Regions from separate parts of the Camelimonas sp. ID_303_24 genome, predicted to be linked through region 2. Evidence: predicted binding sites of a transcription regulator. Region 2 holds the regulator's gene; each other region holds the start of a gene.
What was found. Region 2 encodes PhoB, which activates phosphate uptake and scavenging genes when phosphate is short. Its sites were predicted from a motif close to TGTCATNNANCTGTCAT; they were not measured.

Region 1 (3,272 bases), on a different contig from region 2:
TCCATCTCAGCTCTTCGCGCACCGTCTCCGGCGTGAGCGCCGTCGCGCCAAGCACGCCAAAGCCGCCAGCCCGGCTGACCGCCGCGACCACATCGCGGCAATGGCTGAAGGCCAGCAATGGAAACTCGATCCCGAGCATCTCACACAGTTGCGACGCCATGGTTTCCTCCGCCATCTGATTTCATTTGATACCGTTCGTTATACGAACTATAAAGGCGCGCGAAAGCCTGTCAATCGCGCGCCGTCCGGTCGCGTTTGCGATCAATGACGTGCGCAAGCTCCTCAACGCGGTCCAGCAAGGCCCCGGCGTCGGCCACATCGAGATAGCCGGCAAGTTCGCCGGCCGCGACGCGCTCGAACTCCGCGAAACTGGCAAGACCGTCAGCGGTCAACCGCAACATTTCGGCGCGGCCGTCGTCCGGATCGGCGTAGCGCTCGATCAGGCCGCGCTTCTCCATGGCATTGACCAGAACAGAGGCCGTGGGGCGCCCGATGCCGGAAAGCGACGCCAGCACGCTCGCCCGCCTGGGGCCGCGCTTCAGCATCAGCAGGAACCTGTATTGCGCGACGGTCAGCGCCCCGCCCTGCCCGGACCGCTCCAGCAGGCGGTGCAGGATGACGGTCACGCGCATCAACAAAATCCAGCGCCGGTCGGGATCCGCCTCGCCTGTCACAAACTGCCTCCAGATATGCTGCGCTTCCGCCGCGCCAGATCGGCCCCAGGGCGATGTCCAGAAAAATTGCCGCCGCCTCGCGCAAGCACGGGACGAATTTCCATGCCACAAGACCGGATTTGCCGCGATACATAAAGGGATGCGACCGGAGCCGGCGAGCCGCTCCCCCGGCCCCTGGTCTCCCGACGCCGCCCCCGCGGGCTCCATAGCCAGCGCGCCGGAACAATGTCCCCGATACGCTGGCAGACTGCATGGCGTCGTCAATGTCAGGCGCGCTGCGGCCGCCCGAATGTTTGTGCAAGGCGTGGCTCATGCGCTGGCGGCGTCCCGCTGCCCTCGTTGTTGCCCGGCGGCGTTGCGCCAGAAGCGTGAGCGCCGGCGATCATATCGCGTCCGCGGCCTGCTGGCGGCGGTTGATGTCATCGCTTCGTCATCCATCCGTCATGCCGGTTTCATCCGCCGCGCCCATGCTTCCTGAGGTTCACCGTGGGAAGAGAATGCGGCGTCGCCCGGCGACGGCCGCCTGTTTCCGCAATCCGCCATTCCAGACTTCGTCTGCTGCGACGCCGGGACGGGCAGAATGCTCACTTTCGAAAACCTTTCGCGCCACTATGGGGCCAAGCGCGCTGTTGACGGCGTTACGCTGGATATTCCCCGCGGCGCTTTCGTCGGCGTCATCGGTCGCTCCGGCGCCGGCAAGTCGACGCTGCTGCGCATGGTCAACCGCCTGGCGACGCCGAGCGCCGGGCGCATCGCCTTTGATGGCCTCGACGTCACCACCCTGCGCGGCGCCGGACTGCGCGCGTGGCGCGCCCGCTGCGCCATGATTTTCCAGCAGTTCAACCTGGTTGGCCGCATGGACGTGCTGACCAATGTCATTCTCGGCCGGCTCAACGTCATTCCCGCTCACCGCGCCATGCTCAAGCTGTGGCGGGACGAGGACCGGGCGCTTGCGCTGGCAGCGCTGGAGCGGCTGGACATCGCCAGTCTCGCCACCCAGCGCGCCGACCAACTCTCCGGCGGCCAGCAGCAGCGCGTCGCCATCGCCCGGGCGCTGATGCAGAATCCGGACATCATTCTTGCCGACGAGCCGATTGCCTCGCTCGATCCGCGCAACACCCGCCTCGTCATGGATGGCCTTGCCGCGGTCAACCGCGAATACGGCATCACCGTGCTGTGCAACCTGCATTCCATCGAGCTGGCCCGCGCCTATTGCCACCGCCTGATCGGCATGGCCCACGGCCGCGTGGTGTTCGACGGCTGCCCCGATGAACTGACGGACGCGGTCATCGCCGAACTGTACGGCATGGACAGCGACGAAACCCGCGCCATCCCGCCGCGCCCCGCCGCCCATGCGGCTCCCGCCACCGGCTTCGCTCCGCGCGGCCTGGTTCCCGCCGGCGCCTAGAGCGTGGCGCCAACAATCATGCGCTGCCAGAGATTGGAGCAGGGATGTGGTTCATCCTGAGCGCATCGCGTTGTGAAGCGCAGTCCGACCAGACGACATCGTCCGCCCGATCAGAATTCGCCCGGGCCAGGGGACATTGCCCCTGGCGCAGACCTTCCCGCCGGCAGCTTGCTGACTGTCGCGGTTTCCCGCGAAGGACGGCGCCCGTCCTTCCCGACCGGCTCCCAAGGATCACATCATGCTGAACCGCCGCCTGCTGCTCGCCGCAGCCGCAACCCTTGCGCTCGCCGCCCCATCTGTCGCCGCCGAAACCGGCGCGGCCTGGAAGGCGAAATACCCGGAACTGGTCTACGCCATTATCCCGGCTGAAAATTCCGGCACGGTGATCGACCGCTGGACGCCGTTCGTCGACTACCTGTCGAAGGAATTGGGAACGAAGGTGACGTTGCGCGTCGCCAACGACTATGCGGCGGTGATCGAAGGCCAGCGCTCCGGCAATATCCATGTCGCCCAATACGGACCCGCCTCCTACGCCCGCGCCCGTATGACCGGGGTGAAGATCGAACCATTCGCCATTGAGGTGAACCCGGACGGGACGCGCGGCTACTATTCCGTGCTGTGGACCAAAGCCGGTAGCCCGTACCGGAAAATTGAGGATCTCAAGGGCAAAAACCTCTGCCTCGTCGACCCGAACTCGACCTCCGGCAATAACGTGCCGCGCTTCGCCATGAGCAAGATGGGCATCGATCCTGACAAATTCTTTGGCAAGGTTGTCTATGCCGGCAGCCATGAGAACGTGATCTTCGCCATTAACCAGGGGACCTGCGACGCCGGCTTCAATCTCTGGGTCAGCGATACGGAATCGACCCTGCAGCGCATGGCGGCGAAGGGCGCGGTGAAGGCGGATGACTTCCGCATCATCTTCCGCTCTGAGCAGATCGTGAACTCGCCGGTGGCCTATCTCACCGACCTGCCGGAAGACCTGCGCAAGGCGATCAGCGCCGCTGTCGTCGCCATGCCGCAAAAAGCCCCGGACGTGCTGAAGAAAATTTTCGATGGCAAGGGCGGCTCCTACCAGCCGGTCGATCACAAGGCCTATGAGCCGATCGTCGAGCTGAACGGCTTCGTCGACACCCTGCGCAAGAAGCGCTCCTGAACGGGCGAAATCCCCGGATGGCGCGCTGGTCGCG
Region 2 (3,272 bases):
GTTGCCATCAAGCCGGAAGTGATCCTGCTCGACGAGCCGTGCTCGGCGCTCGACCCGATCTCCACCGCCAAGATCGAGGAACTGATCGACGAACTGAAGGCCGAGTATACCATCGCCATCGTCACCCATAACATGCAGCAGGCGGCCCGCTGCTCCGAGTACACCGCCTTCATGTATCTGGGCGAACTGGTCGAGTTCGACGAGACCTCGCGCATCTTCACCACCCCATCCGACCAGCGGACGCAGGATTACATCACCGGCCGGTTCGGCTGACGGGCGCCGGTCAGCGCCCGCGCCCCGCGCGATGACGGGCCTGAGGAACAGCAACATGACCCGGAGGCGAGGGCGAGGCCGCCCCCTCCGCCAGAACAGCACGGACATCGCCGGCAACCGCCGGTTGATGGTCCAGGGAGACAGAGCATGGCCGAACATATCGTTTCCGCCTATGACGCCGAACTCGCCGCCCTGCGCAACCGCGTGGTCGAAATGGGCGGCATCGCCGAGAAGATGCTGGATGACGCGACCCGCGCGCTGGTGCGCCGCGACGCCGAACTGGCCCAGTCGGTCATCAACACTGACGCCCGCCTCGACAGCCTGCAGCGCGAGATCGAGGAAAACGCCATTCTCACCATCGCCAAACGCCAGCCGATGGCGGTGGACCTGCGCGAGATCATCTCGGCGATCCGCGTCGCCGGCGACGTCGAGCGCATTGGCGATCTGGCCAAGAACATCGCCAAGCGCGCCGTGGCCATCAGCGGCCAGATGCAGCCGACCCGCATTGTCGTCGGCGTCGAGCACATGAGCGACCTGGTCCAGGAACAGCTCAAGGACGTGCTTGACGGCTTCACCCAGCAGAACGTCAACGTCGCCATCGACGTCTGGAAGCGCGATGGCGAAATCGATGCGCTGTACACATCGCTATTCCGTGAGTTGCTGACCTATATGATGGAAGATCCGCGCAATATCGGCTTCTGCACCCACATGCTGTTCTGCGCCAAGAATATCGAACGCATCGGCGATCACACCACCAATATCGCCGAGACGATCTATTACCTGGTCACCGGCAATCCGCTGGTCAGCGAGCGGCCGAAAAATGATGACACCAGCTTCGCCCGCGTGGGCGAGGGCTGAGACGGGGCTTTCGGGCCAGGACCGCCGCCAGGCAAAAGAGGGCGCCGCTCTCCCTGATGCACTGCATCGGGCTGGGGGCAGGGCATGGACGGGCGCCTGGCGGAGCTGTGACTGGCTCCGGGCAGGCGCGACATGCCGCAGAGGCTGGCGGGATCGCGCCGCTGGCCGGAGAACCGCCGGGGCGTGAGAAGTCCGCCGGGCGTGGAGTGGAATATGGCGACGCGCATTCTGATTGTTGAGGATGAGGAATCCCTCTCCCTGCTGCTGCGTTACAACCTTGAAGCTGAGGGTTATATTGTGGATGCCGTGGCGCGCGGCGACGAGGCCGAGGTGCGCCTGCTGGAGGCGCCGCCGGATCTGGCGTTGCTGGACTGGATGCTGCCAGGCCTTTCCGGCATCGAGCTGTGCCGCCGCCTGCGCCAGCGCGAGGAGACGGCGCGCCTGCCGGTCATCATGCTGACGGCGCGGGGCGAGGAGGCGGAGCGCATCCGCGGCCTTGCCACTGGCGCCGATGACTATGTGGTCAAGCCATTCTCGGTGCCGGAGCTGCTGGCCCGCGTTCGCGCCCTGCTGCGCCGCGCCAAGCCGGGCCACGTGGCGGCGCTGCTGACCGCCGGAGATATCGAGCTGGACCGTGAAACCCGTCGCGTCCGCCGCTCGGATCGCGAGCTGCATCTGGGCCCCACCGAATTTCGCCTGCTGGAATTCCTGATGCAGAGCCCAGGCCGGGTGTTCACCCGCGAACAGTTGCTCGACAGCGTCTGGGGCCGGGACGTCTATATCGACGAGCGCACGGTGGACGTGCATGTGGGCCGCCTGCGCAAGGCCATCAACCGGCCGCGCCAGCCCGATCCGATCCGCACGGTTCGCGGGGCGGGCTATTCGTTCGATGAAACCTTCGCCCGCTCCTGAGCGGGGGTGTTGTTGGGGGGGCCGGTTTTCAGCGGGGCGGTCGCCGTCCTGCGTCAGGACAATGCGCCAGATCAGGGCCGTAAGGCAGATCGCCCCCGGCGTGGTCTGGTTGCACAGGCTGGATGCCCGTCATTGCAAAACCCGCCGCGCCGGCGGGTTTTTTGTGCGCGCCTGAAGTCTTGCCGCGCGAAGGCGGTGCGCGCCGGCAAACCAAAAAGCACCAAAAAGCAAATGCCCGCGACGGGCGCGGGCATTGGATCGGCGCGATGGCTGGCGGCCGCCGCCGGCTCAGTTGCTGCGGCGGTCGCGGCGACGCTCCGGCGGCTGGTAAGCGATGCGGCTGTGGAAGGTGCAATAGGGAATGCCCGGCGTCGTCCGGTTGCCGCAGAAGCAGAAATCCGCCGTGGTCGGATCGCCCATGGGCCAGCGGCACATGTTCTCGCGCAGTTCCATGATGGTGACGCGCTGGGATTCCGGCGCGGCGATGGCCGGAGAGGACGACACGGCGGCGACGGCCGCAGGCGCCGGCGTTTCCATCGGGCGCTCAGGCGCAGCGGCGACGGCGGCCAGCGCCGTGTTGCCCTGCACCAGCGGAATGCTGGCGGTGGCCCGCGCGGTTGTCGTCGCGACGCGCGGTGCGGCGACGGAAACGGTCTTGCGCGGCTTCTGCGCGCTCCCCGATGGTGATTTTGCCCGGCCGGACAGGCCAAGGCGATGAACCTTGCCGATCACCGCGTTACGCGTCACGCCGCCCATGGCGGTGGCGATCTGGCTGGCGCTGAGCCCTTCCGACCAGAGCTTCTTCAGCAGTTCGACGCGTTCGTCGCTCCAGCCGCTTCCAGCCTCGCTCATCCGTCCCTCCGCACCAAATTCGGTCATGCAGAAAATCTGCGTAAACGCGCTGAACTGGTTCAGCTACGCAAAACATCAATTCGCCAAGGTAACGGCGCCACGATATGTCGTGGGATATGTCCAGGACCATACAAGATGGCGGGACAGGGCTTCAACCGCAGCAGTCCGCTCCCCACCGTTTTCCCCAGGAACATGATGAAAACGAGTCCGTGATCATCTTTTTTCAACGATTTTACGGACGTGGGAGGCTGGACGGGCGGTTGCCGCTGGATAACACATATGGCGGCAAAGGCACGCCGTCATTGTCGCGTGACTGTTGCACGCCGGCGTCATGATCCGCCGCCTGGCTGCTCCGCGCCACTGGCCGGAACCGGCAG
Region 3 (3,272 bases), on a different contig from region 2:
TGCGCGGGCTGGCGAAATACTACGGCGCCCATCGGGGCTGCGCCGACGTGAGTTTCGAACTGCACGAAGGCGAAGTGCTGGCCATCGTCGGCGAATCCGGTTCGGGCAAATCCACGTTGCTCAATCTGATCGCCGCCGAGCTGGAGCCGGACGCCGGCCAGGTGACCTACCGCCTGCGCAGCGGCGAAACCCGCGATCTGTTCACTATGGGCGAGGCCGAACGCCGGCTGCTGTTCCGCACCGACTGGGGCTTCGTGCGCCAGGACGCCGCCCAGGGACTGCGCATGGGCGTCTCGGCCGGCGGCAACGTCGGCGAGCGGCTGATGATGACCGGCGCGCGCTGCTATGGCGACATCCGCGCCACCGCCGGCGACTGGCTCGAGCGGGTGGAAATCGATCCGCGTCGCATCGACGACGGCCCGCGCCAGTTCTCCGGCGGCATGCGCCAGCGGCTGCAGATCGCCCGCAATCTGGTGACGCGGCCGCGCCTGGTGCTGATGGACGAGCCGACCTCGGGCCTCGACGTGTCGGTGCAGGCCCGCCTGCTTGACATGATCCGCAATCTGGTCGCCGATCTTGGCCTCGCCGTCATCATTGTCACCCATGATCTCGCCGTGGCGCGCCTGCTGTCGCACCGTATGATGGTGATGAAGGGCGGCGCAGTGATCGAGGAAGGCCTGACCGACCGCGTGCTCGATGACCCGCAGCATCCCTATTCACAGCTTCTCGTTTCCTCCGTGCTGGCGGCCTGACATGACCAGAAATTCTCCATCCGCCGCTCCATTGCTGGAGGTGGCCAATGTCAGCAAGTCCTTCACCATGCACCTGCATGGCGGAGCCCGCCGCGATGTGCTGCGCGCCATCAGCTTCGCCGCCGCGCCTGGCGAGGTTGTGACGCTCGGCGGCCCCTCGGGGGCCGGCAAATCCTCGCTGCTGAAGATGATCCACGGCGACTATCATTGCGCCGACGGGGCCATTCGCATCCGCCATGACGACGGGGTGACGGACCTGGCCAGCGCCGCGCCGCGCCGCATCCTGGCGTTGCGCCGCCATGTTATCGGCTATGTCAGCCAGTTCCTGCGCGTCATCCCCCGCGTCAGCACGCTCGACGTGGTGGCGGCGGCGGGCCGCGAGGGCGGCCTGGCGCCCGGCGCCGCGATGGACCGCGCCCGCCTGCTGCTGACCATGCTGAATGTGCCGGAGCATCTGTGGGCCCTGCCGCCGGCGACCTTCTCTGGCGGCGAGCAGCAACGCGTCAATATCGCCCGTGGGCTGATCGCCCCGCGCCCCCTGCTGCTGCTGGACGAGCCAACCGCCTCGCTCGACGCGCGCAACCGCGCCGTGGTGGTCGAACTGATCCGCGAGAAGCAGCGCGCCGGCGCCGCCATCGTCGGGATTTTTCACGATGAGGACGTGCGCGACGCCGTGGCGACCCGGGTGGTGGATGTGACGCGCTTCACGCCAGCCGCCGCCTGAGCGCCACGGCTCCGATCCCCAGGTTTTCTGGCCCTGTCGCCCGAATGTCATGTTTCGCGCCGACAGTCCCGCCGCGCCGGCGGGACCGGCGCCGGAAGGTCACCATGAGCAACGCAACCATTTTCGAGAACGCCCGGATCGTGCTGGCGGACGACGTCATCCACGGCTGGGTCGCCGTGCAGGACGGCCGCATCGTCGAGACCGGCGCCGGCAAGGCGCCTGAAAAGGGTGAAGATCTCGCCGGCGATTATCTTCTGCCGGGCCTGGTCGAACTGCACACCGACCATCTGGAGAGCCATTACAGCCCCCGCCCCGGCGTCAAATGGAATCGCATGGGCGCCGTGATGGCTTATGACGCGCAGATCTCCGCCTCTGGCATCACCACCGTGTTCGACAGCCTGCGCGCCGGTTCGGACGTGGACGGCGGCGGCTTCGGCCCGGAGCTGATGGCGCTGGGCGAGGCGTTGCAGCAGGCCCGCGACGCCGGGTTGCTGCGCTGCGATCACCTGACCCATCTGCGCTGCGAAATCCCCTCGGTCGACGTGCTTGAGGCGGTCCATGCCTTCGCCGCGCGCTTTCCGGTGGGGCTGATGTCGCTGATGGACCACACGCCGGGACAGCGCCAGTTCCGCGATATCGACAAATACCTGCAGTATTACTGTGGCAAGAGCGGCAAGAGCCTCGAAGCGGTGCGCGGTGAAATCAGCCACAAACAGGCCGTCAGCGCCGATGTCGTCCCGGCCAATCGCCAGGCCCTTGCGGCGCTGGCGCGGCGGCTCGGAACGCCGATCGCCAGCCATGACGACACCACGCTCGACGACGTCAGCCAGTCGGTGGCCGAAGGCGTCGCGCTGGCGGAGTTTCCGACCACCATGGAGGCGGCTGAGGCCTGCCGCGACCATGGCGTCACCGTGATGATGGGCGCGCCCAATCTGGTGCGCGGTGGCTCGCATTCCGGCAATATCGCCGCCGCTGATCTCGCCAGAGCCGGCCTGCTGGACATCTTCTCGTCCGATTACGTGCCGGCCAGCCTGTTGATGGCGGCGTTCCATCTTCCGGAAGCAGCGCCGGACATCACCTTGCCGCAGGCGATCGCCACCGTCACCCGCAATCCGGCGCGGGCGACCGGCCTCGATGATCGCGGCGAAATCCGCGCGGGTTTGCGGGCGGATCTGGCGCGCGTCGCCATGATGGGCGAAACGCCCGTGGTGCGCCAGGTCTGGCGCGGCGGCCAGCGGGTTTCCTGAGATGGCCGGCGGGTTCGTCCTCATCGTCGGCCCCAGCGGGGCCGGCAAGGATACGCTCATTGCCCTGGCGCGCGCGGCGCTGGCGGCGGACAGGCGTTTTTCATTCCCGGAGCGGGTCGTGACGCGGCCTTCCGACCCGTTCGAGCGCCACGACACCGTGACAATGGCAGAATTCCGCGCCCGGCAGGCGGCGGGCGCCTGGGCGCTGGCCTGGGAGGCCCACGGCAATTGCTATGCGGTGCCTGTCGCCGCGCGGCGCGCGGCTGAAGCCGGCCAGATTGTCGTGGTCAACATCTCGCGCGGCAGCGTCGCCGAAGCTCGCGCCGCGCTGCCGGTGCTGGCCGTGGTGGAAGTCACGGCGGCGCCGGACGTCCTGGCCGCCCGCATCGCCGCGCGCGGCCGTGACGGCGACCATGGCGCCGGCCTCGCCAGCCGCATGCGGCGCAGCGATGGCGCGCCCGACGTGGCTCCGGACCTGCGCCTCATCAACGAAGGCGCCCCCGCAACAGCGGCGGCGGAGCTGAAAGCGCTGTTGCTGTCCTGCATCGC

Region 1: a site for PhoB is predicted at 1,103-1,119, ahead of phnC (phosphonate ABC transporter ATP-binding protein). Genes of this name have one in related genera too.
Region 3: a site for PhoB is predicted at 1,511-1,527, ahead of ACERNI_RS13800 (alpha-D-ribose 1-methylphosphonate 5-triphosphate diphosphatase). Genes of this name have one in related genera too.

What each region holds. Positions count from the first base shown of each region.
Region 1 is NZ_JBLLJM010000014.1:76,038-79,309, reverse strand. It holds gene ACERNI_RS13865 (nitronate monooxygenase) at 1-160, opposite strand, end outside; gene ACERNI_RS13860 (MarR family winged helix-turn-helix transcriptional regulator) at 231-674, opposite strand; gene phnC (phosphonate ABC transporter ATP-binding protein) at 1,255-2,082, shown strand; gene phnD (phosphonate ABC transporter substrate-binding protein) at 2,321-3,238, shown strand.
Region 2 is NZ_JBLLJM010000011.1:62,083-65,354, forward strand. It holds gene pstB (phosphate ABC transporter ATP-binding protein PstB) at 1-273, shown strand, start outside; gene phoU (phosphate signaling complex protein PhoU) at 421-1,131, shown strand; gene phoB (phosphate regulon transcriptional regulator PhoB) at 1,345-2,043, shown strand; gene ACERNI_RS11560 (GcrA family cell cycle regulator) at 2,332-2,895, opposite strand.
Region 3 is NZ_JBLLJM010000014.1:66,695-69,966, reverse strand. It holds gene phnK (phosphonate C-P lyase system protein PhnK) at 1-752, shown strand, start outside; gene phnL (phosphonate C-P lyase system protein PhnL) at 754-1,476, shown strand; gene ACERNI_RS13800 (alpha-D-ribose 1-methylphosphonate 5-triphosphate diphosphatase) at 1,581-2,723, shown strand; gene phnN (phosphonate metabolism protein/1,5-bisphosphokinase (PRPP-forming) PhnN) at 2,725-3,272, shown strand, end outside.